DNA from 3 places in the Brevibacillus sp. NSP2.1 genome. Region 1 is predicted to be linked to each of the others. Evidence: riboswitches for the same ligand, from Rfam matches in the RefSeq annotation. Region 1 holds a riboswitch; each other region holds the start of a gene.
What was found. A riboswitch is a leader RNA that binds a small molecule or an ion and turns the genes downstream of it on or off. The one in region 1 is predicted to bind cyclic di-GMP.
Positions count from the first base shown of each region.

Region 2: another riboswitch for cyclic di-GMP. It lies ahead of M655_RS19775 (methyl-accepting chemotaxis protein); the one in region 1 lies ahead of ggt (gamma-glutamyltransferase).
Region 3: another riboswitch for cyclic di-GMP. It lies ahead of M655_RS22230 (GNAT family N-acetyltransferase); the one in region 1 lies ahead of ggt (gamma-glutamyltransferase).

Region 1 is NZ_CP048274.1:447,233-457,178, reverse strand. It holds gene M655_RS02260 (gluconate 2-dehydrogenase subunit 3 family protein) at 1-199, opposite strand, end outside; gene M655_RS02255 (hypothetical protein) at 346-1,041, shown strand; gene M655_RS02250 (alpha/beta fold hydrolase) at 1,147-1,440, opposite strand; gene M655_RS02245 (APC family permease) at 1,484-2,818, opposite strand; gene M655_RS02240 (glutamine--tRNA ligase/YqeY domain fusion protein) at 2,966-4,633, opposite strand; gene M655_RS02235 (SET domain-containing protein) at 4,718-5,335, opposite strand; cyclic di-GMP riboswitch class I at 5,558-5,646, shown strand; gene ggt (gamma-glutamyltransferase) at 5,832-7,550, shown strand; gene M655_RS02225 (methyl-accepting chemotaxis protein) at 7,670-9,658, shown strand; gene M655_RS02220 (glycerophosphodiester phosphodiesterase) at 9,721-9,946, opposite strand, start outside.
Region 2 is NZ_CP048274.1:4,073,159-4,083,104, reverse strand. It holds gene thrS (threonine--tRNA ligase) at 1-887, shown strand, start outside; gene M655_RS19775 (methyl-accepting chemotaxis protein) at 962-2,692, opposite strand; cyclic di-GMP riboswitch class II at 2,829-2,912, opposite strand; gene moaA (GTP 3',8-cyclase MoaA) at 3,210-4,223, shown strand; gene infC (translation initiation factor IF-3) at 4,486-4,989, shown strand; gene rpmI (50S ribosomal protein L35) at 5,020-5,217, shown strand; gene rplT (50S ribosomal protein L20) at 5,309-5,668, shown strand; gene M655_RS19750 (hypothetical protein) at 5,941-6,171, shown strand; gene M655_RS19745 (phosphoadenylyl-sulfate reductase) at 6,331-7,032, shown strand; gene sat (sulfate adenylyltransferase) at 7,056-8,207, shown strand; gene ilvB (biosynthetic-type acetolactate synthase large subunit) at 8,813-9,946, shown strand, end outside.
Region 3 is NZ_CP048274.1:4,574,897-4,584,842, reverse strand. It holds gene M655_RS22240 (sensor domain-containing diguanylate cyclase) at 71-1,672, opposite strand; gene M655_RS22235 (methyl-accepting chemotaxis protein) at 1,892-3,355, opposite strand; gene M655_RS22230 (GNAT family N-acetyltransferase) at 3,357-3,905, opposite strand; cyclic di-GMP riboswitch class I at 4,067-4,150, opposite strand; gene M655_RS22225 (hypothetical protein) at 4,434-4,616, shown strand; gene M655_RS22220 (TrmB family transcriptional regulator) at 4,750-5,559, shown strand; gene M655_RS22215 (AzlC family ABC transporter permease) at 5,685-6,359, shown strand; gene M655_RS22210 (AzlD domain-containing protein) at 6,350-6,682, shown strand; gene M655_RS22205 (DNA alkylation repair protein) at 6,739-7,446, shown strand; gene M655_RS22200 (amino acid ABC transporter substrate-binding protein) at 7,671-8,447, shown strand; gene M655_RS22195 (amino acid ABC transporter permease) at 8,571-9,230, shown strand; gene M655_RS22190 (amino acid ABC transporter ATP-binding protein) at 9,245-9,946, shown strand, end outside.

The DNA of each region.
Region 1 (9,946 bases):
AATACATCAGCGCCTGATTATAATCGGCAGCAGGAGCCGGTGTCGCTCCCGGTTGCGGTGGTGCTTCCGGCTTGCGGAGCAGGCTTCCTGCCACTCCCCCGACAACCAGACCACCGAGCACCAGACCAGTGTTTTTCAAAAAGTGCCGACGCGACACTGGCTGCTCATGCCTGTTGTTTGATTCTGCCAAATCTACCACCTCCAGTTCTCTCTTCCCTTGGTTTGCGCATTTTTTCGACAGGCTAAACGCATTTCCCGGAAATTTTCCCAACATGCTCCACACATAGTTTCCAGAGGCAAACAAAGGATATGGTTACCTATATAGCAACAGTTGGAGGGATTACGATGAAACGCTTAGGAACATGGGTGGGCAGCACCGGATTGGGCATCGCGCTTCTGCTTTCGGCCTGCAACAACCAGGCTGCGCCGCAAGAACCGGCCCGGACACATACCGTACATCCGGACAGAGCGGGCGAGACGGTCATTCCCAGCGTAGACCGCGACAAAAAGCTGACAACCAACTCTCACGGCACGACTTTCAGCGGAATGGGCAACGGCGTGTACAGCTCCATCGGCAGCTCGCATCTGCACAGCGGCGGCCCCTCGACCAAGCTGGAAGCACAGCTCGGCGCAGCCGGAGTTCACGGCATCCAGGCATTGATCGTCGGCGATGCTATTTTTCTTGCGCCGACGACCGCCAACCAGGCTTCGATCAATTCGATGGACCCGATGCAGTCCCACCTGCTGAGCAGCTATGCGGGCAGCAGCAGCAGAGGCAACGATACGGCGAACGGCATCGCAGGGGCGAAGGCGAGAACCAACACGACAGGCGTGCTGGGCACCAGCGATCGGAACGCTTTGTTTACGCAAGCGCGCACCGTCGTAGAGCGCCTGTACGGCACCGATGCGAAAGTCTGGACGGTCAACTCGAAAAAAGGGATCGACTCGCTGGAAAAAGTGAAAAAACATTTGCGAGACAACAACCGGGACAAAAAAATGGCGGACGAGCTGGACAGGCTCTTCCGCGAGGCGAAGCGATAGACAGACCGGCAAGCGCTGATCGGCCAGTTCATGAGAAAACATGGCTGCGTCAAGCCATTGGTCAAGACAAAAAGGGACAAGCAGCGCGCGCTTGTCCCTTTCCCTTTAGCTATGCAAAAATTCATCGATGGCCTTCACCGTCTCCTGTGGATGAGTCACCATCAGCAAATGAAGCGAATCCGGTATCGTCCTCACTTTTGCCTGCGGTACGGCATGCTGATAACGGACAGCGGCTTCCCGGCAAAAGGTCCGCTGCGCTTCATCAGGCAGCTTCGTTTCATCGGCGAGCAGCAACAGCACAGGGGCATCCGCTCTGCCTGTTACGCTGTATTCCAGCTCCCCTCCCGCGATCGGGATGCGGCTTGTCCGCACTACACTCGCTCCGGTTCCCCTCTTCATTTTGCCCGCGCTCCTTTCATCCCCGCTTTCGTCTGTGAAGCTGCTACTCATCGAATTTCACCAGCTCCAGCCTGGCTCCCTTGATTTTGACCAAATAAAACAAATAAACAAGGCCGACAAACGTCCACAACAGTCCGAGCATCATCGACTTGATATCAAGACTGATCCATAAAAACGCGATAAAAGCGGTCCCGATCAGCGGCGCCAGCAGATAGCCCCACCAATCGGCCATGCGCCTTTCCTGCTTGAGCCTGAGATAGTAGGCGATGACACTCAGGTTGACAAAGCTGAAGGCGATCAGCGCCCCGAAGTTGATGAACGACGTCGCGGTCAACAGGTCCAGGTAGAGCGCGGACAGCATCAGCGTCCCGACCAAAAGGACGTTGAGCAAAGGCGTTTTCAGCTTCGGATGCACATAGCCAAACCATTTTCGCGGCAAATAGCCGTCCCGCCCCATCGCGTACAAAAGCCGCGTGACGCTGGTCACCGACACAAGCCCGGAGGCGAGCGTAGAAGACAGCGCTGCCGCCAAAAACAGTAGCTGAAACACGGAGCCGCCGATAAACAGCGCGATTTCCGCGGAGGCCGCTTCGGGGTCAGACAATACAGAAACATCAGGAAACAACGATTGCATAAAGTACGAAGCGGTAATGAACAGCGCTCCCCCTGCCAGCGCGACCAGCAAAATCCCCCGGGGAATCGTCTTTTTGGCCTCGACCGTTTCCTCGGTCAGCGTGGTCACGGCATCGAAGCCCAAAAAGGAAAAGCAAAGAATCGAGGCGCCCGACAGTAACGCGACTACGGACAGATCGGGCGAGAAGAACGGCTGGATGTTGAATACGTGCCCAAGCCCCTCTCCCTGAACCAGACTGCGAATGGACAACCCCGCGAACAAAATGACAAAGGCGATTTGAAACAGCACGAGAAACGAGTTGACAGAAGCCGTCACGGTGACCCGGAACACATTCAATAATGTAATCAGTGCGATAAATCCGATAATCCACCACCTGGTCGGCACCTCGGGGAAGACGGACGATAAATACACCCCTGTCAGCAGGGCGTTAATCATGGGCAAAAACAAATAATCGAGCAGCGACGCCCATCCGACCAAAAATCCCGCATACGGATGGATCGTTTGCTGCGTGTACGTGTACGCGGTCCCTGCCGACGGGAACGCGCGGACCATTTTCCCGTAGCTCGCGGCGGTAAACAGGATGGCGAGCAGCGTCACTGCGTAGGCAGCAGGAACGTGTCCACCGGTTTCCTCGGCCACAATGCCAAAAGTGTCAAAGACGGCCATCGGAGCCATGTACCCCAGGCCAATTACGACGATATGCCACAGCTTCAAGCTGCGTGTAAGCTCTGCTCCCCCATTCACTGCCTGTCCTCCTTCTCTGGTGCACCACGAATAATTATACACGCGAATGAGAAAAGTTCCACGCCTTGCCTGATGAAAAAACGCTGTTGCACACGGTTTTCCCATGCCGCAACAGCGTTTTTGTGTTTGTCACAGCCTGCGCCTGTACTACGCTTTTGGCAGTTCGAACGAGCTTTTCAGCGAAACGATCCGGTTAAAGACCAGCTTGTCCGGCGTCGTATGCTTCGGATCGACGTTGAAGTATCCGTGGCGGAAAAACTGGTATTTGTCCTGCGCCTTCGTGTCTTTCATGTTCGGCTCGACGAATCCGTTCAACACTTCCAGCGAGTTCGGGTTGATGTTGTCCAGGAAGCTTCCTTCCGTGTCCTCATCGTCGAGAATCAGCGGCTCGTACAAACGGAACTCGGCAGGTACTGCCTGGCTCGCATCTACCCAGTGGATGGTCCCTTTTACCTTGCGTCCTGTAAACCCGCTTCCGCTCTTCGTCTCCGGGTCGTAGGTGCAGTGCAGCTCGATGACATTGCCATCCGCGTCCTTCACCACGTCGTTGCATTTGATGAAGTAGGCGTGCTTGAGACGGACTTCATTTCCCGGGAACAGGCGGAAATACTTGCTTGGCGGGTTTTCCATGAAGTCGTCCTGCTCGATGTAGATTTCGCGGGAGAACGGAATTTGACGATTGCCCATCTCCGGATTTTCCGGGTTGATTTCCGCTTCGAGCATCTCGACCTGGCCTTCCGGATAGTTCGTGATGACGACTTTCAGCGGATTCAAAACAGCCATCGTGCGCGGTGCTTTCAGCTTCAAGTCCTCGCGGATGAAATGCTCCAGCATTTTCGCGTCGACTGTACTATTGCTGCGCGCTACCCCGACTTCACGGGCAAACGTGCGAATCGCTTCCGGCGTAAAGCCGCGACGGCGGAAGCCTGCAATGGTCGGCATGCGCGGATCGTCCCAGCCATCGACGACGTTTTCGTCTACGAGCTGTTTCAGCTTGCGCTTGCTCATGACCGTGTTGGTCAGGTTCAGGCGGGCAAACTCGTACTGGCGCGGAACGTGCTCCATCTCGCACTCGCTGATGACCCAGTCGTACAGCGGACGATGGTCTTCAAATTCGAGCGAGCAGAGCGAGTGGGTCACGCCTTCAATCGCATCCTCCAGCGGGTGCGCGTAGTCGTACATCGGGTAAATGCACCATTTGTCTCCCGTGTTGTGGTGGGTCGTATGGGAAATGCGGTACAAAACCGGATCGCGCATGTTGATGTTCGGGGAGGACATGTCGATTTTGGCACGCAGCACTTTTTCCCCGTCCTTGAACTCTCCGTTGCGCATGCGCTCGAACAGGTCGAGGTTTTCCTCCACAGAACGGTTGCGGTACGGACTGTCTACGCCCGGCTCCGTCAACGTTCCGCGCAGCTTGCGCATCTCTTCGGCAGACAGATCGTCCACGTAGGCTTTGCCTTTTTGAATCAACAGCACCGCACGCTTGTACATCTCTTCAAAGTAATCCGATGCAAAAAACAGCCCGTCCCATTCAAAGCCAAGCCATTTGACGTCTGTTTTGATCGCTTCCACGTACTCAGTGTCTTCTTTCACCGGATTGGTATCGTCAAAACGGAGGTGAGCCTTGCCATTAAATTCGCTTGCCAGTTCAAAATTCAGGCAGATGGCTTTTGCATGTCCAATATGAAGATACCCGTTCGGCTCCGGCGGAAAGCGGGTAATGACTTCCTTGACCTTGCCTGCTTGCAGGTCGTCAATCACGATATTGCGGATAAAATTGGATGACGCTACCTTGTTTTCCAATGAAATCAACCTTTCACTTCACCTTTACATTCCATAATACTGATTCTCTTCCCAGAGTTCAACAAAATCGGGCCGTTGTCCGGCCCGCTGCGTCTACCACTCCTGCTCTTTTGGCCATCGCGATTGCGGCTGGCAGTACAGCGAAATGATCGAGTCGAGCGACCGCTGCTGTTCGGTAATGCCGCGAATGGTTTGCAAATGCTTAGGTCTTACGAGGTGGAGCAGCGGCTGTTCAACCTGATTGAACCGCTCGAAGGCGGCGGCTGCGATCTCATCCCATTGGCGATAGTAGCGCAGCAAGTCGTCAGGCATCACCCTTGAACGGCTCGTGCCCGGCTCCGGCAAACAGTCAAACGGTTCATCCAGGTTCAGCGTTCCGTAATCATCGGTCAGTTCCTCGCCCGGCAAAATGTCCCGCGCCGCCAGTTCCAGATCGTACATCGTCGCCACACAGGTCGCATGGAAGCTGTGGTTGACAAACCGGGCCTTATCCCAGCACAAGATGTATTTGCCGAACTGATTTTTGAACGAATATTTTTGCACGTCCTGTTTTCTTAATGGATCCAGTTTTTCCACAAATGCCGGGTCTAATACCTGATCGAGATCATCCTGGACCCAGACAATCGTGCCTTTGGGAATGAGCTTTGTCGCAAACACACCGTACCCGATCTCGTCGTTGATATAGCGAAGCTCTGTATCGGGATGCATCATGGTCGTTGTTTCACTCCTTGGCAAATGTGCCTTTTTATCATCATAAGCAGTTCGGCCAACAGAGGTGTGTGAATGTCGGTGAAAAACGCGTATTTCCCTGATGCTTCCTTTTTTCTAGATAAAAAGAAATTTCCTTATTTACCCCAATCGACAAATCGTCTATATTATTGACAAACAGGTTTAGGAAATTTTACCTGCAACATTTGCATTAATTTTTCATTGATATCGAAACGGCAAACCCGGGGAAATCCGGCGACGCAAAGCTAGAGGGGCTACCTCCGCACGAGCGGGCATGCCAGCCAGCTACCGAAATATTGATGTAGGACAAGACCAATGATCCTATATCATTGGTCTTTTTTTGCGCACTCATTGTCTGTTTTTGTCCATTTTTGTAGGTATGAGGAATTTTCTGTCTGTCCCGGTCAAGGAGGTGAGGCTGCGAAAAGCTGTCGGATTGTTGGAACCTTTTCACCAAAATACAAGGAGGCTTCATGAGATGTCACTTTGGAAAAAACTTTCTGCCGTCGCATTGACCGCCGCTATCGGCCTGACAACATTCGCTCCGGTCCAAGCTGCCAATCGTCCAACATCAATGTCGCCAAATGCCATGGTCACAACACCTCACTATCTGGCTACAGCCGCAGCCCTGAAAACGTTGGAAGACGGCGGAAACGCAGTAGACGCCGCGATTACCGCCGCCTCTACCCTCGCCGTCGTCTATCCGCACTACACGACCATTGGCGGGGATAACTTCTGGCTCATTTACAACGCCAAAACAAAAGAGCTGAAAGCATTGAACGGCAGCGGACGAGCTGGCGAAAAGGCAACCATCGAATACTACAAAAGCAAAGGCTACGACAAAATTCCTTCCCGCGGCTATGAGTCTGCCAACACGGTTCCCGGCGTTGTTTCCGGCTGGTGGGAAGCCTACAACTACGCGCACAAAAGCATGGGCAACAGCAAGCTGCCTTGGCACAAGCTGCTGGAGCCTGCGATCGGGTACGCCGAAAACGGCTATCCCGTCTCGCCCAACCAGGTTTACTGGACCAAGTACGCAACAGACCCGACTGACAACGAGCTGAAAAATCTCCAGCGCTTCGAGGGCTTCCGCAAAACGTTCCTGAAGCCGAACGGAGAGCCGTATGCCGCAGGCGAAATTCTCAAGCAAAAGGACCTTGCCAAAACGTTGCGAATCATTGCCCAAAAAGGCGCCGACGGATTTTACAAAGGCGAAGTCGCGCAAAAAATCGTCGCCGACCTGCAAAAAAACGGCGGGCTGCTCACGCTGAAAGACTTCGAGAAGCATACCTCCACCTGGGCGGAGCCGATTACGGTAGACTATCGCGGCTACAAGGCGTACAACGTGCCGCCCAACTCCCAGGGCATGGCCTCGCTCTCGATTTTGAACGTGCTGAACAACTTTGACCTCAAGAGCATGGGCGAAGGTACGCCGGATTACTACCACACGATCGTCGAAGCGACCAAACAAGCTTTTGCCGACCGTGACAAATGGCTGACTGACCCGGCATTCGTGGATATTCCTGTGGACGAGCTGTTGTCCAAGCAGCACGGAAAAGAACTGGCAGCGCGCATTGACATGAAGCAAGCGGCAAAAGCGGTCGAGCCGCTCGATCCAAAAGGCGATACTACGTGGTTTGGCGTCGTGGACAAGGACGGCAATGCCGTGTCGATCATCCAGAGCCACTACTTTGACTGGGGCTCCGGCATCGTCGCGAAAGACACGGGCGTCCTGTTGCAAAACCGCGGCAGCTACTTCTCTCTGGACCCGAAACACATCAATCACCTGGAACCGGGCAAACGCACCTTCCACACGATCAACCCGGCGATGCTCTTTAAAGGAGACAAGCCTTACCTGCTCTACGGAACACAAGGCGGCGAAGGCCAGCCGCAAACGCAGGCGGCGCTCGTCACGCGCATCGTCGACTTCGGCTTCAGCGTGCAGGACGCGATTGAAGCGCCAAGATGGCTGCACGGCCGCAACTGGGGCTCTGCCTCCAACAACCTGAAAGTCGAAAGCCGGATTCCGCAGGACGTTCTGGACGAGCTGGTGAAGCGCGGCCATCCGGTCGAAAAGCTGGAAGCAGCCTACACCGATGCGATGGGCCAGTCCGGCGCGATCTTGATTGATCCGCAAACGAATGTGAAGTTTGGCGGCGCTGACCCTCGCGGGGAAGGCGCGGCAATGGGATATTAATCGCTCGTCAGGCTGCTGAGTCTTCTCGGCAGTCTGACTGTGCATTTCTTTCGGGCAGGCAGCGTTCTACGCAAGACAGAAAGAAATTGCCAAGCACGAATTTAGGAGTGGAAAAGCCTATGTTTTTGTTCAAAAAGCTGAGGAACAAAATGATTCTCTGGTTTCTCACCGTTGCAGTCATTCCTCTGGCCGTCGTTTCGCTGTTTATTACGAACAGCTTTTCATCCATCCTGATCGACAAGCAAAAAGCGTCGTATGTCGACCTGACCTCCAGTACCGCGATGGCGATGGATCAATATTTGGACCGGCGCATGACCGAAATTCAGGTGTTGGCCCGCACCTCTGATATTCAATCGGACGACGCGGCGGCGAAAAACGAGTTCATCCGCAAGTTTACCGAAGAAATGAAGCTGTACGACGGCAATACGTTTATCGGCAGCGACGGAAAAGTATCCGCCGATACGTTCCCGAAAAGCGTCGGGATCGACCTTGGCGAGCGGCAATTTTTCAAGGACGGCATGCAGGGCAAACCGAGCTACTCCGATGTCCTGGTCGCCAAAACAACGGGCAACCGTTCGATCATCGTCGCTGCTCCCGTCACCGGCAAAAACAAGGAGGCGCTCGGCGTCCTGACCGGGCTTGTCAACGTGGACGAGTTCGCCGCGACGTTTCTGGCCAATCTGAACGTCGGCAGCGACGGTTACCCGATTCTGGTGGACAACAAGCACCAGATTCAATACCACCCCAACCAGGAGCTGATCGGAAAGCCGCTTGCGGAATCGGCTCTGCCCCAGCCTTTGGTCGACATTTTGCAAGCGGACAAAGCCGAGAAAGGCTCCTACAGCTACTCCGACCAAGGCAAGGAATACGTCGTCACATACTCGCCGATTTCGAAAACGAACTTTGGCCTGTACTTGCACATTCCGGTCGAATCTATCACGGCCGCCGTTTCTTCCGTCAGCAACAACGTCATGCTGATCGTTTTTGGCGTAGTTGCTGTAGTCATCGCCATCGCGTATGCGATCTCGCGCCAGATCACCCGTCCGATTGTGGATGTGGCCTCTGTGGCGAACCGCATTTCCGAAGGCGAACTCACCGTGCAGCCTCTGCGAATCCGCTCGCAGGATGAGGTCGGACAGCTATCCCAGTCGGTAAACACAATGGTGCACAACTTGCGCACGATCATTCAACAGGTCAACGACACAGCTACCGATCTCGCCTCTTCCGCAGAAGAGCTGTCGGTGAATGCGGAACATACCAGCAAGGCGACGGAACAAATTGCGATTACGATTCAGGAAGTGGCCTACGGCGCGGAAAAACAGGTGAGGAGCGTAGAAGACAGCGTGCACGCCATGCAAGGGGTGTCACAAGGGGCGCAGCAAGTAGCGGCGAATGCCCAGTACGCGGACGAATCGGCCATGAGCGCTTCCCGGATCGCCGTGGAAGGCAACGAGGCGCTGCAGGTCGTCATCAGCCAGATGCAGTCCATTGAAAATACGGTCAGCAACATTGCGGATATCGTCAAACGGCTGGGAAACAGCTCGCAGGAAATCGGGCAAATCGTGCAGGTCATCACGGCGATCGCGGAGCAAACGAACCTGCTCGCGCTAAACGCCGCCATCGAAGCCGCCAGAGCGGGCGAGCAAGGCCGCGGTTTCGCGGTGGTGGCAGACGAAGTACGCAAATTGGCCGAGCAGTCCGCCCAATCGGCGCAGCAGATTAAAGAGCTGATTACCGCCATTCAACTGGAATCCAATCAGGCTGTGCTGTCGATGGAGCAAGGCACCAAGGAAGTCGCGCTCGGCTTGACGGTCGTAAACAACGCCGGAAAATCGTTTGAGCAGATTCAGGATGCAGTCGCACAAGTAGCGAGCCAAATCCAGGAAGTGAAGCTATATTCCGAACAAATGTCTGCCGGAACCGAGAAGGTCGTCGAATTGGTCAGCGTCATTGAACAGGTCGCTGAAAGCTCGGCAGACGGAACCCAGAGCGTGTCAGCCGCCACTGAGGAACAACTGGCCGCCATGGAGGAAGTGAACTCCTCTGCTGCTTCCCTGGCGAGAATCGCAGAAGAGCTGCAATCTCATGTGAGCCGGTTCAAAATATAGCGGGAACATGCTTAAAAGCCGTCGGGACCGATTCTCCCCGACGGCTTTTTGTTCATGCTCGCTTAGCCCAGTGTCAGCATCCGGTCAGGATGGTTGGTGCAAATTTGCACCTCGGGATGCCAGGACATGACTTCCCGGATGTACGCAGGCTCATCTAGCGTCCAGGCTATGACCTTGAACCCTTTTTCAATCGCGGCGGCTGTCAGCTCCCGCGTCAGATACGGATAGCCCATGGACAAGATGCTGGCGCCTGCCGCCTCGATCTGCTCCAGCATGAGCACGGGACGG
Region 2 (9,946 bases), 2.0 Mb from region 1:
ACAAAAACGCAATGCATTCCTACCGCGACTTGCCGATTCGCTATGCCGAGTTCGGCCAGGTTCACCGCCACGAATATTCCGGCGCGCTGAACGGCATGCTGCGGGTTCGCACCTTCTGCCAGGATGACGCACACGTATTCGTCCGCCCTGACCAGATCGAGAGCGAAATCAAAAACATGATTAAGCTGATCGACAAAATCTACAAAGTGTTCGGCTTTGAATACAGCGTAGCACTTTCGACTCGCCCGGAAGATTCCATGGGCTCCGACGAGCTGTGGGAAACAGCGGAAAGCTCCTTGAAAAAGGTGCTGGAGCAACTGGAAATGCCGTATGAAATCAAGGAAGGCGACGGTGCGTTCTACGGACCGAAGATCGACTTCCAAATTACCGACGCGCTGAAACGCCGTCACCAATGCGGAACCATCCAGCTCGACTTCCAAATGCCGGAGAAGTTCGACCTGACTTACGTGGGCCAAGACAACGAAAAGCATCGTCCGGTTGTCTTGCACCGTGCGATGTACGGCTCCATGGAGCGTTTCATCGGCATCCTGATCGAGCACTACGCAGGCGCATTCCCTGTCTGGTTGACTCCAATCCAGGCGCGCTTGATGAACATCAGCGAGGTGCACATTCCGTACGCCGAGCAAGTCAAAGAAAAGCTGCAACAAGCTGGCATCCGCGTAGAGCTGGATGCGCGCAACGAAAAAATCGGCTACAAAATCCGTGAAGCGCAAGTGCAAAAAATCCCGTACATGCTGGTTATCGGGGAAAAAGAAGTGACAGACGGCACTCTGTCTGTACGCAGACGGGGAGTAGGCGATGAAGGCGCCATGACCGTTGATGAGTTCGTGGAAAAAATCCGCGCCGAAATCAACGAAATGAAGTAAAGCAAAAAGGGCAGTTCTCACCCGAACGGTGGGAACGGCCCTTTTGTTTTTGGCGAAAACGGTGGCGACAACTGCTACAGCTCATTTTCCAGACGGGTAAGCAGTGTTACGACTTCATGGGACGCCCGTTGAAGCTGCTCGTACGCTTCCTGGGCGCCGGCGAGATCCTCGGCCTGGTATTTTTCCACTGCCTGCTTGGCGTAAAAATGTACTAATTTGTGCGGCTCCTCCAGCTTTTTGAAGGTCGGGTTGTTGCGCACAAGCGGCGGCAAGTCGCTGTAGTACCACGTCCCCAGTCGGCAGTGATGGTGCGAGGCCATTTCTGCGGCGACCAGGTTTTCCAAACCAAGGAACATGTTGTAAATTTTCCATTTCCACAGCAAATGATCCGTTTTGGCCACGCGCACGATGTCTTTGTAGCTCAATTTGACATTGATCGTAAAGAACGTCTTGCGGTACTCATCCATTTTCCGGCTCAGTTCGAGAATGATTTGCGCGGTGTTTTTGGCGATTTGCTGCGAATGTGTGCTCAGGTCAAAAATCGTGGAGTTGCGGTGGGCGATATCCGTGACAGAAGAAGCCTGTTCCTCGGTCATGGCGGCAATTTGCGAGGTGGATTGGCTGATTTCCTGCATGGTGGACACAATCTTGTTCAGGGCGACATCGGCGAACTGGGCTTCCCCGACGCTGCGCTCCACCAGCTTGCTCGTGCTGTCCATCTGCTCCGTCACTCGCTTCGAAACTTGTTGCAGCGACTCCATGTTGTCTGTGATCCGGCTGATCTGTTCTTTTGTATGCTCGGCCAGCTTGCGCACCTCAGTGGCTACGACTGCAAAGCCGCGCCCTTGCTCTCCGGCCCGGGCGGCCTCGATACTGGCGTTCAGCGCGAGCAGGTTGGTCTGCTCGGCGATTTCCCGAATGATGCGGATGACGTCCTGTGTCTGATGAATCTCCTGATTGAGCTGGTTTACCCTGCTCATGACCTCGACAAAGACGTGGCCCACCTGGCGGATGTCGCCGAGAGCGGCATTGATGATCTGTTTGCTCTGTTCAGCGGATTGCACCGCTTCGTCTGTCCCTTCCGCGACTTTGACCGCGTGGTTGGCGACTTCCTGAATCGAGGCGCTCATTTCTTCCGTTGCGGCGGTGACGCTGTGGCTTTCCTCGATCTGCTCGTCCATTCCCGAGATAAGCTGCTTCGTCGTGTCGAGCTGGGTCATATGGTTGAGCATGCCGGAGATGCCGAACAAAAACGATTTGAACGTCTCTTCCATATACACTTCCACAATCAGTTGCTGATCGAATGCTGCCAATTTTTGCACAGCGGTGACCATTTTCATCATCTGATGCGGCTGATTGCTCCATTTTTCCATCAAAATCGTGGTCATGATCTGAATCAGCAGATGGTGTGCAGAAATAAAATGATCGGCTGTCAGATGAATGCGGCTGTGAACTTGCCCGATGACAATTCTCGTTTTCACGTACTCATGGTTGACTTCTGCTGTGAGAAACTGCTCCAGGTGGACCTCCAAAGTTTTTTTCAACCGCTCCAGGCTGGAGTTGTCGAGGATGATCTTCTGGAGGTGGGGAACGTTAGTGATCGACTGGTAAAACTTGGATACGATCTCTGCTTTAAAGGGGTAAAGCGTGGTAGCAGCCTCTTTGACGTGCGCCAATGTATCCTGATCCACGCCCAAAAAAGACAGGCGCTCTTTCACGCGTTCGCCCACTTCGGTAATGTCAGTTGCGTGGGAAGCTTTCACATACTCATTCCATGGCTTTGCTTTCTTTGCAAAAAATTGCATGCAGACCTCCGAATTTTACATTTTATTGATTTACTCAAAAATTGAGAAAGAGGGGGCGATTGCCATTGCTGCAGCTTGCCGTTTCTGAGCAGTGGACAAGGCCTTTGTTCTGGGATAAAATAAACCGACTCTACAACGAAAATAGGGTCGGTTGCACTACTCGCTCCCAGCCATTCAAGTGCCCACATACAAACGGCTGATCTTCGCTTTCCTTATTGAAGAGGAATATATAGAGCATAATATATAGTCATATTATCCTATGTTTATACAAAAGGGAATAGTCAAAAAAACGGTTTGCACATTGGCGTGCACCGGGTCATTTTTCCGATTTTCATCGGCTTGCGACCGCTTTTGCAACAGCGAAAAGTGCAGGAACAGGAGCCGTTCGCAGGCGGAATATGGTACGCTAATAAAAAGCCGGAATCGCATGTTGGACATCAATACGAGACAAACTGGAGATAGAGTGGCATGCCAGGCTCAGCCAGGAAAAGGAGGGTGACCACCAGTGCTAGAGCAGATGCAAGTACGTGACACACGAAAGCGTCCTCTCCGTGATCTGCGCATTTCCGTGACAGACAAATGCAATTTTCGTTGCCGGTACTGTATGCCGGCTGAAATTTTCGGGCCGGAGTTTGAATTTTTGCCGCAGCACAAGCTGCTGTCGTTTGAAGAAATTACCCGCTTGACCCAAATATTCACAGCGCTCGGCGTGCGGAAAATCCGGATTACGGGCGGAGAACCGCTCGTGCGCAGGGATTTGCCTGAATTAATACGAATGATTCGAAAAATAGAGGACGTTCACGATATCGCCATGACGACCAATGGCTCGCTGCTCGCCCGCCATGCCCAGGCTTTGAAGGAAGCCGGGCTTGATCGCGTCACCGTCAGCCTCGACAGCCTGGACAACGAGCGGTTTGGCATGTTAAACGGCAGAGGCTATCCGGTGGATGCTGTGCTCGACGGGATTCGCGCGGCGGCGGAAGCGGGACTCGGGGTGAAAATCAACATGGTCGTCCAGCGCGGTGTCAACGACCAGGACATTTTGCCGATGGCCCGTTATTTCCGCGAGCAAGGCCATACGCTGCGCTTCATTGAGTTCATGGACGTAGGTAACAGCAACGGCTGGAAGCTCGATCAGGTCGTGCCTTCCAGCGAAATCGTCCGGATGATCGGCGCAGAAATGCCGCTCGTCCCGGTCGAGGCGAACTACTTCGGCGAGGTCGCTTCGCGCTACCGCTACGAGGGGAGCGATCAGGAGATTGGGCTGATCTCGTCGGTGACACAAGCCTTTTGCTCTACCTGTACGCGGGCGCGGCTGTCGGCAGAGGGGAAAATGTACAACTGCCTGTTCGCCTCCGCCGGCTATGACTTGCGCGAGCCGCTGCGCAGCGGGCGAAGCGACGAAGAAATCCAGGAGCAGATTCGCGCGATCTGGGAAAAGCGCGACGAGCGCTATTCGGAAGAACGGCTGGACGAAACGCCGGGGCTGCAAAAGCGTCCGAAGGTGGAAATGTCCCACATCGGAGGATAAAAAGCGATAAGCCTTGACAAAGACAACTCTACCTTGTATTATAAGTTGCGTGTATAAACACTTCATACTTCGAGAACAAGCAGAGGCGCCCAGCTTCTCACCTGGGTCGACGTCCGACACGACTGTTGACAGGTAACTCTTATGCAAAGATCCTTGGATCTGATGAAATTGCTTAGGTGAGATATGTGCGGGCGCAGATGCGTTCGCACATTTTTGTTCCTTCTCGAAATTGACGGAGGTGGCAAGTATTAGCAAGGATCAAATGTTAATCAACGAAGCGATCCGTGCCCGTGAAGTCCGTTTGATCGGCGCTGACGGGAGCCAATTGGGAGTCGTACCCTTCAGGGAAGCGTTGCGCATTGCCCAGGAAGCCGAACTGGATCTGGTAAACGTTGCTCCGACAGCCAAACCGCCTGTATGCCGTATCATGGACTACGGAAAGTTCAAGTACGAGCAGGCGAAAAAGGAGAAAGAAGCACGGAAAAACCAGAAGATCATCGAGCTGAAAGAAGTGCGTTTTTCTTCTAACATCGAAGAACACGATTTTCAAACCAAGCTTCGCAACGTCCGCAAGTTCTTGGAGGATCACCACAAGGTGAAGTGTACGATCCGTTTCCGTGGACGTGAAATCACCCACTCCGAAATCGGGCTTGGCGTTATGGAGCGTGTAGCTGCTCAGTGTGAAGATCTCGCTACGCCTGAGCGTAAACCGAAGATCGAGGGCCGCAGCATGATTATGATTCTGGCTCCGAAAGCGGAAAAGTAAGATAGTAGTTTAGACAGGAGGACTTTTCAGATGCCTAAAATGAAAACCAACAAGGCTGCTGCAAAACGTTTCAAAAAGACTGGAAGCGGCCAATTGAAGCGCGACCGCGCATTTGGTAACCACATGTTCGCCAACAAAACGACTAAGCAAAAGCGCCACCTGCGCAAAGCTGCACTCGTTTCCAAAGGCGATCAAAAACGCATGGAGCAAATGCTCACTTACCTGTAAGTTTTCGCATCATTACACACATTACGCAGCATGAGCTCCCTAAGCGCCTAGCAGTAGGCCGCCATGCTGGAAAGACCAGGAGGAGTTTAGTATGCCAAGAGTAAAAGGTGGCATTGTTACACGCCGTCGTCATAAGAAAATCCTGAAGCTGGCGAAAGGATACTTCGGTTCCAAACATCGCCTGTTTAAATCCGCTAATGCGCAAGTAATGAAATCCCTGCTTTATGCATACCGCGACCGTCGTCAAAAGAAACGCGACTTCCGCAAACTGTGGATCACCCGTATCAACGCGCAAGCTCGCCTGAACGGTCTGTCCTACAGCCGTCTGATGCACGGCCTGAAAGTGGCTGGCATCGAAGTGAACCGCAAAATGCTGGCTGACCTGGCTGTGAACGACAAAGCTGCGTTCAACGAACTGGCAGCAGTTGCAAAAGGCAAACTGAACGCGTAAGCACATACGCAAAAAGCAAAGCCGATCTTTCCTGGTGGGGAAGGTCGGCTTTTTTTGCTTGTCGGAGAGGCTCTCCCCTATGAATGAACATCCGAAAAGCGCAAGGGCAGCAACGAAACGCCATCGTTTTTTTAAGAAAATGGACAACGGGCGTAGAGGCGGCTCCGTCTCAGGTTGGAGCAAAAAACAATCTCCCGTCCGTGTCGAGAGGATGGCTCCCTGCCGTACAATAAAAAGCGTCAAAGGAAAACATTGGATAGGAGAGAGTAGAGATGAAAAAACAAAAGTGGATGGTAATGATGGGTGCAACTGCGGTGGTCTGTTCGGCGCTGTTCGTTCCGGGAGCGTTCGCCAAAGAAAAGGATGATGCCTACGTAGCACCCGTCGTCTTCATCACAGGAGCACCGGCGACACAAAATGTAGACCAGGCGAATCTCAACACGATTCCGACAGGCAGTTCGTTTATTTTCCCGGCAGCAAACAGTGACTCTGACAAAAAATAAGAGGGAGCAATCCGCGAGGAGCGATCGGGCTACAGGTCTGGTCGCTCTTTTCGTTTCTTTCGGTGCCGTCGCGGCAGTTTTGTCAGCAGGACGAATCGCCACTTCCTGCCTCCCGACATATGATGGTGGGGGAATCCTAGCAGGAAAGGAGTTTCGCTGATGAGCAATCGCCAGAGGATGGCGGACGAAGAGCTGCAAGTGTGGGCGTACCGGATGGAAGCCAAATCCCCGCAGGATGTGCTTGTTCTGGCGGTGGAACACTTCGCAGGCAACCTCGTCCTCGCCTCAAGCTTCGGTGCCGAGGATGTCGTGCTGATCGACATGCTGCACAAACTGGCCCCGACGATACCTGTTTTTTATCTCGATACGAACAAACATTTTCCCGAGACGTACGAGACGCGCGACAAGCTGGAGGAGCGGTACCAGACGAAATTTATCCAGGTGCTGCCCCAGATGACTCTGGCTGAGCAGGAGAAGAGCCACGGAGACAAATTGTGGGAGACAGACCCGAATCTGTGCTGCCAAATCCGCAAAGTAGAGCCTTTGACACGGGTGCTGTCCGGCTACGACGCCTGGATTACCGGCATTCGCCGCGATCAGGCGCCTACCCGCGCCAATGCGAAAAAAGTGGAATGGGACGATAAATTCAAGCTGGTGAAGTTCAACCCGCTCGCGGACTGGACGATGGACCAGGTGTGGGCATATATACACGCGAACGATGTCCCCTACAACCCTTTGCATGACCGCAATTATCCAAGTATTGGCTGCAGTGTTTGCACCCGGCCTGTCCAGTCAGGGCAGGACCCGCGCGCGGGCCGCTGGGCCGGCTTTGACAAGACCGAATGCGGCCTGCACAAGTAAGGGAACAAAAGGGAGGACACGCTATGCATACGATCTCGCCACACGGTGGGACGCTGATTGAACGGCTGGAAAGTCAGCCGGAAGCGATAACCAGAGCCGCTGGCAAAAAAGCAATCGTGGTCGATCAATGGACGTTGTCTGACATAGACTGCCTCGCCATTGGCGCCTTTTCCCCGCTGACAGGCTTTCTTTGCGAGGACGACTACCATTCCGTCGTGGAGCGGATGCGGCTCGCAGACGGGACGGTTTGGCCGCTGCCCGTGACGCTGGCAGTCGATGCGGCCGAGCACGCGGACATCGAGCCGGGGGATGCGGTATGGCTGCGCGGCGAAGATGGCGAAGACTACGCCATACTCCAGGTGCAAAGCCTCTACCAGCCCGATAAAGCCCGGGAGGCAAGACAAGTGTTTCGGACAGCGGACCGGGCGCATCCGGGAGTGAAAAAGCTGATGGAAAAACCGGGGCTGTACGTGGGCGGTCCGGTGCATGTGCTCAAGCGGCCGCAGCCCGAGCGGTTTGCCGAATATTATTTGACGCCGCGCGAGACGAGAGAGCTTTTTTCCCAAAACGGCTGGAAGAGCGTCGTCGGCTTCCAGACGCGCAATCCCGTCCACCGGGCGCACGAATATATCCAAAAGGCGGCAATGGAAATCGTCGACGGGCTTTTTCTCAACCCGCTGATGGGGGAAACCAAGTCAGATGACATCCCCGCGCAAGTGCGGATGAAAAGCTACCTCGCCCTGCTGGAAAACTACTACCCGAAAGAGCGCGTGCTGCTCGCGGCCTTCCCGGCGGCGATGCGCTACGCAGGTCCGAGAGAAGCGGTATTCCACGCGCTCGTCCGCAAAAACTACGGCTGCACGCACTTCATCGTAGGCCGCGATCACGCGGGCGTGGGCGATTACTACGGGACGTACGACGCGCAGCACATCTTCTCTGCATTTGCGCCAGAGGAGCTGGGCATCCAGTTGCTGTTTTATGAGCACAGCTTTTATTGCACAGCCTGCCAAGGAATGGCGACGGCCAAGACGTGCCCACACGCTGCAAGCGAGCATCTGACGCTGTCCGGGACAAAAGTGCGCGCGCTTTTGCGCAGCGGCCAGACCCCGCCGCCGGAATTTACCCGTCCCGAGGTGGCGCAAATTTTGATCGAGGGACTTCGCGACAATCTGTAAAACAAGTTTACGAACAAAAGGGAAGGGCGGGCATTGCCGGTCCGTTTCCTTGCCCGAGAAAGGGGACAAGCCGAAAGAAAATGTATCCGCTTTCACGCAAAAACCGCGCCGTTCCGGCATTTTCTACTGAGCATTCGTTCGGACGAAAGTATAGTAAAATCTTTTTGTTTTCGTTGACACCCCCAAAGTGCCTAGCTATAATCAGACGTAACACTTTATTTTCTGACAACAACAATATTAGAAATATTGTTATAATAGCAGGCTATGACGAGGATGGTGCGCGTCTCCCCTTTTACAGAGAGCCCTGGTTGCTGAGAACGGGCATAGGGTACGCTGCATTGCTCACCTCTGAGCTGTTTTGCTGAAATTTGCCTCGTGCAAAAAGTAGGGAAAACCGATTGACACCCGTTAGCGTGTTACAGTCCGCATTTGCTGTGACTGGCTGAGATCGGCTGACCGCGAGGCGCCGATAAAGTTGGGTGGTACCGCGAACCCTTTCGCCCCAAAAGACATGGAAACCGAACCGTGTCGGGGCGAAAGGGTTTTTCTATGTGTCCATAGGTATTTTTTATAGCTGCTTTAAGAAGTGGGAGGAGGAGAGGAAAATGAGTGTTGAAATGGCCGAATTGCAGAAAAAGAACGGCATTCCACCGATTCAGTTCGGGGAGGAAGTGACAGGAGCAGAAACGCTTCTGCGCTGTCTGATCCTGGAGGAAGTCGAATACATTTTCGGCTACCCAGGCGGAGCGGTGCTCCCGATCTACGATTCCTTGTACGGGAGCTACTTCAAGCACATCCTGACTCGCCATGAGCAGGGCGCGATCCACGCAGCAGACGGATACGCCCGCGCTACTGGCAAACCGGGCGTATGCATCGCCACTTCCGGTCCGGGGGCGACCAACCTCGTAACCGGAATTGCGACAGCCCAGATGGACTCGGTTCCGCTGGTGTGCATCACCGGAAACGTAGCCCAGTCGCTGATCGGAACCGACGCGTTCCAGGAAGCGAACATTACCGGAATCACCATCCCGATTACGAAGCACAGCTACTTCGTCCGCGATGTCCGCGAGCTTCCGCGCATCGTGAAGGAAGCGTTCCACATCGCTTCTACAGGTCGTCCGGGCCCGGTCCTCATCGACATTCCAAAAGATGTGGCCAACGCGAAGGCGCCGTTCACTTATCCCGACAAGGTCGAGATTCGCGGCTACCGCGACACGCTCGTGCCGACAGACGAAGAGGTGCAGACATTTGTTGACGCGATTGGCGAAGCGAAGCGCCCGGTCATTTTGGCAGGCGGCGGCATCATCGCCGCAAAAGCCGAAGCAGAGCTGCTCGCTTTTGCGGAGAAGACGCGCATCCCGGTTATCAACACGTTCATGGGGCTGGGCGGTTTCCCGGGCACGCACGAATTGGCGCTCGCCATGCCGGGCATGCACGGAAGCTACACAGCCAACCAGGCGCTGCTCAATGCGGACTGTGTCATCGGCCTCGGCGCTCGCTTCGATGACCGGATCACGATGGGACGCACCAAGGAGTTTGCTCCGAAAGCCCGCATCGTCCACGTCGACATCGACCCTGCCGAGCTGGGGAAAAACGTCGAGACAGCCGTCACTGTGGCAGGCGATGTGAAAAGCACCCTGGCCAAAGCGATTCCGGTTGCCCGCAAATGCGATTCCGAGGCGTGGATCAGCCAGTTGAGGGAATGGCAGGCACAGTATCCGTACAAGTACAAAAAAGAC
Region 3 (9,946 bases), 1.5 Mb from region 1:
CACCCCCCGAAAGAAAGAACGACTGCACCCCCAACAGATGCAGTCGCCCTTTTCTCGCACAAAACTTTATTCAACAACCTTTCTCATTCGCAATTACAACCTTGTTCCTCCCAGACTCTTTCGCCTGGTACAAAGCCTGATCGGCCAGTTCGATGAGCTGTGTAGCGGAATCTCCGTGGAGCGGGCTGCTGACGATGCCGACCGATACGGTGATGGGCTGGCCCGTCGGATTTGTGCTGCTTTCCATCTGCGTTCGGATTTTTTCCGCGACGGACAAGGCTTCTGTGCTGGAAGCGCTGCGGAGCAGGGCGATGAATTCTTCGCCGCCGAAACGGCCGCAAATGTCGCTTTTTCGCACACAGCTTTTCATGATTTCCGCAAACTGCTTCAAGACTTCATCGCCGACCGGATGGCCGAAGGTGTCGTTGACGTGCTTGAAGTGATCGATGTCCAGCAGGAGGATGGAAAAGTTCTTTTTCTCTTTCGTCCACGTTTGCAAAATCTCTTCGACGGAACGGCGGTTCGCAAGCCCTGTGAGCACGTCGGTGGTTGCTTCGTGGGTCAAGCGGTCGGTTTTCTCTTTGATTTTTTTGGCCGCTGTCCGGAATGCTTTGGTCAATAAATCGGCCTCCCGGTTCCAATGGTGCTTGTCCGGGGGCAGCTCGACTCTTTCCGAGCCCATTTTGCTCATCAGATCGGCTAGGTGGACAAAAGGTCTGGCCAGCTTGTGGGCGAGCTGAATCACAATCAGAAGCAGGAACAGAGACGGAGGCAGCAAGTAGAGCAGCATCATTCGCACCTGGCTGTGCAGCTCGTTGTAAACGAGTTCCATCGGCGAAGTGACGATGACTCCCCAGCCGTTTGCCGGAACTTGCGCATACCCGGCCAGCAGGTGATCGCCGTTGATGCTCAACATCTGGTCGTAGCCGTTGTTGCCCGCGAGCAGCTTTCGTACGACGGGATTGGACTGGATGTTCTGGCCGATCTGCTGTTTGTCCGGATGGAACAGCAACTGTCCATTCGAGCCGACAATCGAATAAGACGAGCCGCTCGTATCTATCTCCGGGTTGCCGATAATCATGTTCAAAATGTTGTGATCCTGCAAATAGATCGTTCCCCCGACGAATCCGCGATACTGTCCGTCCTTGTCAAAGATCGGTTCGCTCATAAACAGCAGGAGGCGCTTGTACTTTTTGGAAATGTAGGGCGATGAGATGTAAGGCTTTTTCAATGCCAGTGCGTATTGCGCTTCCCTGGTCGTAAGCTTCTGTCCGACAGTGCCGAGCGATGGCGGGGACACACTGCGAACCGTTCCGGTTTCATCTACGACAGTAAGCGAGTTGAAGTAGTTGCCGCTTTTGCGAAGAATCTCCAGATGTTCGATGGCTTCTTGTTGCGTCCGTGAGGGATGGTCGATTAAAACGGTGGCGGAATAGCGCAGGCTGCTGCGCATGGATAGGAACAGGGAGTCGATCATTTGGCTCATTTTGCTTGCGCTCGAATAGTTAAGAGTGAGAGTCGTATCAATCAGCGACTTCTTTTTCGATTGATACGAGGCTACGAGAAGAATCGTCAGCGTCAACAGAATGGACAAGGAAACAAGACCCGTCAAAAGGGTAGTCAAACCAATCTTTTTCCCCTGGCTCGTTGGAAAACGATGAAAAACAGGCATATGGCTTAGGCCTCTCTTTGCGTTGGATCGATTCACGATGGAAGAGAACTGTAAAAATTCCATGTGTATTATAAGCGATACAGGCGGGACATGCTATGTAGAAAAATGAATTTTATAAAAAAATCTCGCCGATTCCACAATTATCCAGACATGCACGCAAAAAAACCGCCCTCTACAAAAGAGAGGGCAGTTGCATAAAAATCCAGCCAGCTTTGCTGCTTACGTATTCAAACCGCGAATTTGTTGCTCGATCTTTTCGAAGCCACCGGATACTTTGACGATTTCCTCTTTTTGCTCGGAGACGAGCACGAGGACTTCTTCGAGGCTTTCCTTGTTTTTGTCGGTGATGTCTGCGTTGACCTCGACTTTGGCGTTGACTTCCTGAATCATGCTGTGGACGTGGACGATGAACTCTTGCAGATTTTTCGTTTTCTCGGCGAAGTTGTGCATGTAGTTGTCCACGTTCGTAAACATTTCCTGAACCTCCATGATCCCTTCGCTGTTTTTCTCAAACGACAGTTGGGACTCGGAGATCATGTCGGAGACGAGCTTCATTTTTTCGCGAATCGTCATCAACAAGGTAGAGATTGATTCGGAGGACAGCTTGGAAGATTCGGCCAGCTTGCGCACCTCGTCCGCTACGACGGCAAAGCCGCGACCATGCTCGCCTGCACGGGAAGCCTCGATGGTCGCATTGAGCGCCAGCAGGTTGGTCTGTGCCGAAATTTCCGAAATCGTTTGGATGATTTTTTCAATGGATTCCGTTTCTTTGTTCAGCTCTTGGATCAGCTTGTTCGTGCCTTGAATGTCCTTGATAAAGCGCTCGAAGTCGTTGCCGATGTTGCTGATGCGCTTGCCGCTTTCATTGGTCGCTTCTTTGGTCGATTCTACGTATTCGTGCATTTCGGTCACGGAGCGGGTCATGTCCTCTACCTGGAGGTTGGTCGTGCCCATCTCGCGGCGCAACTCGTTGGTGTTGTCGGTCTGGATCGAGAAGGAGCGCATGATCTCCTGAAGGGCAGCCACTGTCTCCACCGCGCGGACGTTGACGCCATCTGTAACCTTGTTCAAATTCTCCTGATATTCCTGGACGGAGTTGAGCGATTCGTTGATCTGGTCCAAAATGCGCTGCAGCGACTCTTTGGAGGCGATCGCTTGCTGCTTTTGCTCCTCGCTTTCCCGCTGCAGCTTGTTGTTGAAAACTGCGTGCATCATGCTTGTCGCCGATACGAAGCAGAAGGCCAGCAAGTAGTACATCAAATGAACAGGATCGGACGTGTAGAAAATCGCTTCGCCGTTCGTCAGGAAATAGTAGGTGACGATCCCCATGGCTGCGATGATGGTCAAGATGTTAATCAGTTTGTCCTGATAAATGCCCATGACCGCGACGAAGAACATGATCGTCATGATGTTGACCAGCCAAGGATCGAGTCCCACGATGACGAACATGAAAATGCCGATGACAGCGAAGTTGAAAAACTTCATGAAGGGAGCCATCTTGTCCCGCCAGGCTGGCCGGTTGGAAAGGTAGGCAAAAGGTGCGAGCACCCCGTACAAAATCCCCAGCACGGTTAAAACGAAGGAGAACGGAACCCCCATGATGAGGTTCACGATCTGGACGATGGTAATGATGCTCGCAAAAACAATGACCACCCAGTTATTTCTTCTTTGTAAGAGTTCCATGTCAGCTAACCTCAACTTTTATTTGTTTGCAAAGCTCTTGATACCAGGCAAATTCGGGCTTGTCCTTGTTCAAATAGGCTTCTTGCAGGTGGAAGACGGTCGGAATGGCATTCGCCCCTTTGTAGAAGACCATCTCTTTCACTTGCGTCGCTCTGACGTTGTATTTACGGTTAATCAACTGAAAAAAAGCCGGATCTGCCAAACCGACTGCATGCGTATATCCGTGTTTTTCTGCATAATCGATCATGAGGGCAACTCCCCATCGTCCCAGCTTTCCGCGGAACTTGGGCAAGACAGCGAAACTGTCCACTTCGACAACTTTCATATCGCTCGTCAAAACATCCTGAAACAAATTTTGCAGATAAGCAGAAGATTTTTCATGTGGTGTAAATTCAAAAGTCCCGCCTGGTTCGTCCTCATCCGACAACAAAAGATAGACGTCGGAACCATCTTTGGCGTATTCCATCTCGAAGCCCATTGAGGTCCAGACACTTTCCTTGATTTGATGGAAAAGTGCCAAAGATTGTGCTGAATCAACCAGTTTGTACATAATACTCCACTCCATTTTTCTCTCTCTTTGTTTTTTCATGTACAAGTCTAGTGTTGATCGATAAAATGGCGCCTCCTTTCTTCCATGTGAGCATAAAAAAGGCCATTCCCCATGCGGAAACAGCCCAAAGTCACCATCATCTTCCTGCTATGCTCATGATGTATGGCAACCCGGCTGTCATGGTCAAAGACTTTAGACCCGTGGTTTTGCGTCGCCACCTTTCGATGACTTTGCCTTTGTCATTCATTTGCGAAAAATGTATAGAAGTGTCGAATTATGCAAAATATAATCCAAGAGAAACAATCTTGTCAAGTTTTGGTAGGGTAAAGTAACCGATTGTTCATAAATAGTCGGCTCCAAATTGGTAGTTTGGACAGAGAAAGATGCGAGGAAAAACAGAGAAAAGATAGGAACATAGTCAGGTTGTGCCGGGACTTTTGCCAATGGCCGACTCAGCTACTTGCGCCTGATGCGTAACAAAAATTTACCATCCGTCCGATAACTAGAAAGAACAGGAGGGATGCGAAAATGAGTCAGGCCAAAACGATTGAGTTTCACTTTTCCGGTGGCGAGCTGGTTAAGATCGAGACAACCGAGCCGGAAGAAATCATCCAAATGGTCGCCAACCAAAAGGATGGGTGGCTGCAATACGATGACATCGTGATTAATGTAAGAAACGTTTCTTACATTAAAGTGCGCGATCTCGCTTAGGCTGCTTGCTTGCCAAAAAGGCCCTCGTTCACGGAGGGTTTTTTTTATTTTCGCTTGTGCCGGGAAAAGCACATTGACAAAGGAACGAACCTGAACCTATAGTGAGTATAAAACTAACTACTAAGAGGTCGGGATGGAAGACATATACAAGGAATTGCAAAAGCTCGGATTTTCCCAGTACGAGTGCAAGGCTTACATCAGTCTGCTCAAGCACTCTCCGATCACCGGATACGAAATCAGCAAACGCTCTGGCGTGCCGCGCTCCATGATTTACGAAGTCGTGGGCAAGCTCGTTGACAAAGGGGCTGTTTACACCGTGCCTTCCGAGCCTGTCACGTATGCGCCGCTGCCAGCAAGAGAGCTGGTCCGCAGGCTGCGCGGGCAGTTCGAAGCGTCCTTCGACTATTTGGAAAAAAACTTGTCGGCCTTAGAGTCCGAGCAAGAGATCGACGTCATTCGGCGAATTAGCGGTGACGAGCTGGTGCTCATGGAAATGAGGCAAATGATCGAGCAGGCTGGCGAGGAAGTGTGGCTGTCGATCTGGGAGCCTCAGGTGCCTTTTATCCAGGAGGCGGTGGACAGACGAACCGAAGAAGGGATTTCCGTCTTTACCGTTTTGTTTGGACAGCAAGAGACGCGCGTAGGGACGACGTATCACCATGACTATATGGCGCCTGATGTGGCCGAGGAACGGATGGGCGGGCATCTTACAATCGTCGCGCGTGATCTGGAGGAAGTGCTGATCGCCAACTTCACGCCAAATACGGCTGCCTGGGCGGTCAAGACGAAGGATCCGGCGCTCGTTCTGGTCGCTGTCGAGTACATTCGCCACGATATTATGTTTGCGGAAGTGACAAAGGTGCTCGGCCCGGATAAGGTCGAAGCGCTCTGGCGCAGCAAGCCGGACTTGTACCAGGTGGTCACCGGGAAGAGATTCAAGTAAGCGGAGCGAAGCAGGAGGCAAGCGCGCAAGCCGGAGTGAAATAAAGAGAGAGTGAGGGAGAAGCAGTGGGGCGAGAACAACTGCAAGTAGAAGCATTGTCGAACGCGGGTGAGCAGGGAAGCTTCATGCAGGGGGTCAAGGATTGCATTCCAACCTTGCTCGGGTATTTGAGCATCGGGTTTGCGGCAGGTGTGCTGGAAAAGACCGCTGGGCTGAGCATCATGGAAATTGCCTTGATGAGCATTTTGCTGTACGCAGGCTCGGCGCAGTTTATTGCTGCGGGCATGATTGCCGCAGGAAGCTCGGCGATGGGAATTATCATTACGATTTTGTTTGTGAATTTGCGGCATATTTTGCTAAGCGCGGCTCTGTCGCCCTACTTCCGCCATCTGACGGCGTTTCGGAACATGCTCGTCGGTTCGCTTCTGACAGACGAGACGTTCGGGGTTGCGATCAACGAGGCGGCGAAGCGCAAGCAGATCGACGAAAAATGGATGCACGGTTTGAATGTGACGGCTTACCTGAACTGGATTGCGGCCAATTTGGCGGGAGCCTATTTCGGACAGTGGATCGCCAATCCCGAGCAGTTGGGCCTTGATTTCGCTCTGCCGGCGATGTTTATCGGCTTGCTGGTGCTGGCGATGATGAGCCGCAAGCAAATCCGGCTCGATATCGTCGTCGCCATCAGCGCAGTCGTCATTGCTGTAGGCGTGTCTGTCTTGTATCCGGGCAACCTTGGCGTCATCGTAGCTACGCTGTGCGCATCGACAATCGGGATGGTGATCGAAAGATGGAAGTGAGATGGGATATCTTCCTCATTATTGTAGGCAGTGCGCTGGTCACGTTTTTGCCGCGGGTGCTGCCCTTGATGGTGCTGTCGCGCATGGAGCTTCCCGCGTGGGGCGTCCGCTGGCTGCATTACGTGCCGATCGCGGTCATGGCTGCACTGGTCGGGCAGGAGCTGTTTTTGCAGGAGGGAAAGTTGTCGCTACTAGCCAATGTCGAGCTATTGGCGGCGATTCCGACGTTTCTGGTTGCGATCGTGACCCGCAGCCTGCTGGGCACGGTTGTCGTCGGGATGGTTTCGATCATGATCTTGCGCTACCTTTTCCCGCTCTTGTAGCAGGGAGAAAGCAGCCGGGAAATGGGTAAACTAGGAAAAAAGGGAGGCGGACGCGAATGACCGTGGAAGAAGTCATGCAACAGTTGGAAGCGTTGGGCACGGAGCAGACGAAGAAGACGTTCATGCGCCATGGCGCCAGGGAGCCGTTTTTTGGCGTGCGAATCGGCGACATGAAAAAGCTGGTGAAGGCAGTCAAGCGCGATCAAAAGCTGGTGCAAGCGTTGTACGAGACGGGCAATCACGACGCGATGTATTTGGCGGGCCTGGCGATCGACCCGCAGACGGTGACGAAGGAACAACTGCAAAGCTGGGTCAGGCAGGCGTACTGGTACATGCTGGCCGAGTACACGGTTGCGGGTGTTGCCGCCGAAAGCTCGTTCGCCCTGGAGCTGGCACGGGAGTGGATCGAAGCGGAGGAGGAGATGATTGCAGCTTGCGGCTGGAGCACGTACGCCAACTACTTGTCGATCACGCCTGACGAGCAGCTCGACCTGGCGGAAATCAGCGCCTTGCTTGCGCGGGTGAAGCAGACGATCCATCAGGAAAGAAACCGGGTACGCTATGTCATGAACCAGTTTGTCATCGCGGTTGGCGCGTCTGTCACGGAACTGCATGCGGAAGCGGTGCAGACAGCGGAAGCGATCGGAAAAGTCCAGGTGGATGTAGGCCAGACGGCGTGCAAGGTCCCGTTGGCGACGGAGTCTATCAAAAAAATCGAAGAGCGCGGCAAGATCGGCCAAAAAAGAAAGACGTGCATCTGCTGATCGGCTGCAGGACGAAAGCGCCTGCAAGCCCGTCTCGCGCGCGAACAGGCAAAACGCTGGGGAATCCGGCGTTTTTTGTTTAGGAATGCTTTTCCTGTGCGCTTTTCTTTGCTAAAGTCTCGACTCTTTTTGGATGATGTGCTATCATGATACCTTGTTAACGTATTACCACTTTATCAGAGTAAAAACAAATAGAGACTAGCCGAACTAGGGGGAGAATCACGATGAAAAAATTTGCTTTGCTGTCACTGCTTTTCGGAGCTGTCTTTTCACTGGTAGTGGGCTGCTCCAGCGAGAAAACAGGCGCTGACGCCAATAAACTGATTATCGGAATCGACGACAAATTTGCGCCAATGGGCTTCCGCGATGAGAAAAACGAGCTGGTCGGCTTCGATATCGACTACGCTCGCGCCGCTGGCGAAAAGATGGGCAAGCAGGTCGAGTTTCAGCCTATCGACTGGGGTTCCAAAGAATCTGAATTGAACAGCGGCCGGATTGATCTGATCTGGAACGGATACACGATTACGGATGAGCGCAAACAAAAAGTGCTGTTCACGAAGCCGTACTTGAAAAACGCGCAGGTCGTCGTGACGCTGGCCAATTCCGATATGACGAAGCTCGCGGATTTGTCTGGCAAAGTTGTCGGGCTGCAAAAGCTGTCCTCTGCCGCTGACGCTCTGAATGCAAGCGAGCTGAAAAACCAGGTGAAGACGATCACGGAGTTCCCGGACAACGTACTGGCTTTGAGCGACCTGAAAATCGGCCGCGTCGATGCCGTGGTCATCGACCAGGTCGTGGCGGATTACTACATGACCAAAGATCAGGGAACGTTCAAATTGTTGGACGAATCGTTGTCTCCTGAAGAGTACGGCGTAGGGGTGAAAAAAGGCAACGAAGCGCTGCTGAACGAGCTGCAAAAGGCGCTCGACGCGCTCAATCAGGATGGAACCGCCGCGAAAATCTCGGAAAAATGGTTTGGCGAGGATCGCGTATTGAAATAATGAAAGAAACGATGGCTTCGCCAGGAAGATGGGCGAAGCCACGCTTATGTCACGACGAAAAAACAAGGTCAGGCTCCTGCCAGGAAAGCCAAAGCCTGCCTAATCCACATAGGAGCATGAAATATGAGCGCAGACTACATCCTTTCGATTACAAAACCGATGCTGGAAGGAGCGCAGATGACGATCCTGCTGTTTTTGATCGCCATCGTGCTCTCGATCCCGTTGGGCTTTCTCATTACGTTAATGGCAAAAAGCAGCGTAAAGCCGCTGGCGTGGCTGGCACACACGTACGTGTACGTGATGCGCGGGACACCGCTGCTTTTGCAACTGCTGTTTATTTGCTTCGGGCTGCCGCTATTGCCCGGTATTGGCGAATATTTGGTGATGGATCGCTTTGTCGCTGCCTGCGTAGGCTTTGTGTTGAACTACGCGGCCTACTTTGCGGAAATTTTCCGGGGCGGGCTGTTGTCCATCGACAAAGGCCAGTACGAGGCGGCACAAGTGCTCGGCTTTAGCAAATGGCAGACGACGACCAAAATCATTTTGCCGCAAATGTTTCGCGTAGCGCTGCCCGCCGTGTCGAACGAATCGATCACGCTTGTGAAGGATACGGCGCTGCTCTATGCGGTCGCAGTGCCTGAGCTGTTGCATTACGCGCAAACGGCTGTGAACCGGGACTTTACGATCGTTCCCTTTTTTATCGCGGGCGTCATCTATTTGCTGATGACCCTCTTGTTGACTCTGTTCTTTAAATGGCTGGAAAAAAGATTTAAATTCGAATAAAGGACTGGCGTGAAATGGCGATCATTCAAGTAAGCAATCTGAAAAAATCGTTTGGCGAGCTGGAAGTTTTGAAAGATGTCTCGTTTGAGATTCAAAAGAACGATGTGGTCGCAGTGATTGGCCCGTCCGGTTCGGGAAAAAGCACGATGCTGCGCAGCCTGGTCTATCTGGAGCAGGTAAATGGCGGGAGCATCCGTGTCGCGGATGACTTTCTGGTGAAAGACGGCGTCTACAGCTCCAGCCAGCAGATCAAGCGGATCACGGGGAAGATGGGGATGGTGTTCCAGCACTTCAACTTGTTTCCGCATCTGACCGTGCGCGAAAATCTGGAGATTGCGCCGCAGGTGGTCAAGGGGGAGCCGGAAAACGTCATTCGCGCGCGAAGCGGGGAGTTGCTGGAGAAGGTCGGGCTATCAGACAAGGCAAACGTCTATCCCGCCAAGCTGTCAGGCGGCCAAAAGCAGCGCGTGGCGATTGCCAGAGCGCTCATGATGAACCCGGACATTTTGCTGTTCGACGAACCGACGTCTGCGCTCGATCCCGAACTGACGGGCGAAGTGCTCCAGGTCATCAAACAGCTTGCCTCCGAGCATATGACGATGATGGTGGTCACGCATGAGATGGGCTTTGCAAGAGAAGTAGCGAGCCGGATTATGTTTATGGATAATGGAGAATTTGTCGAGTCGGGAACGCCGGAAGAGCTGTTTACGAATGCG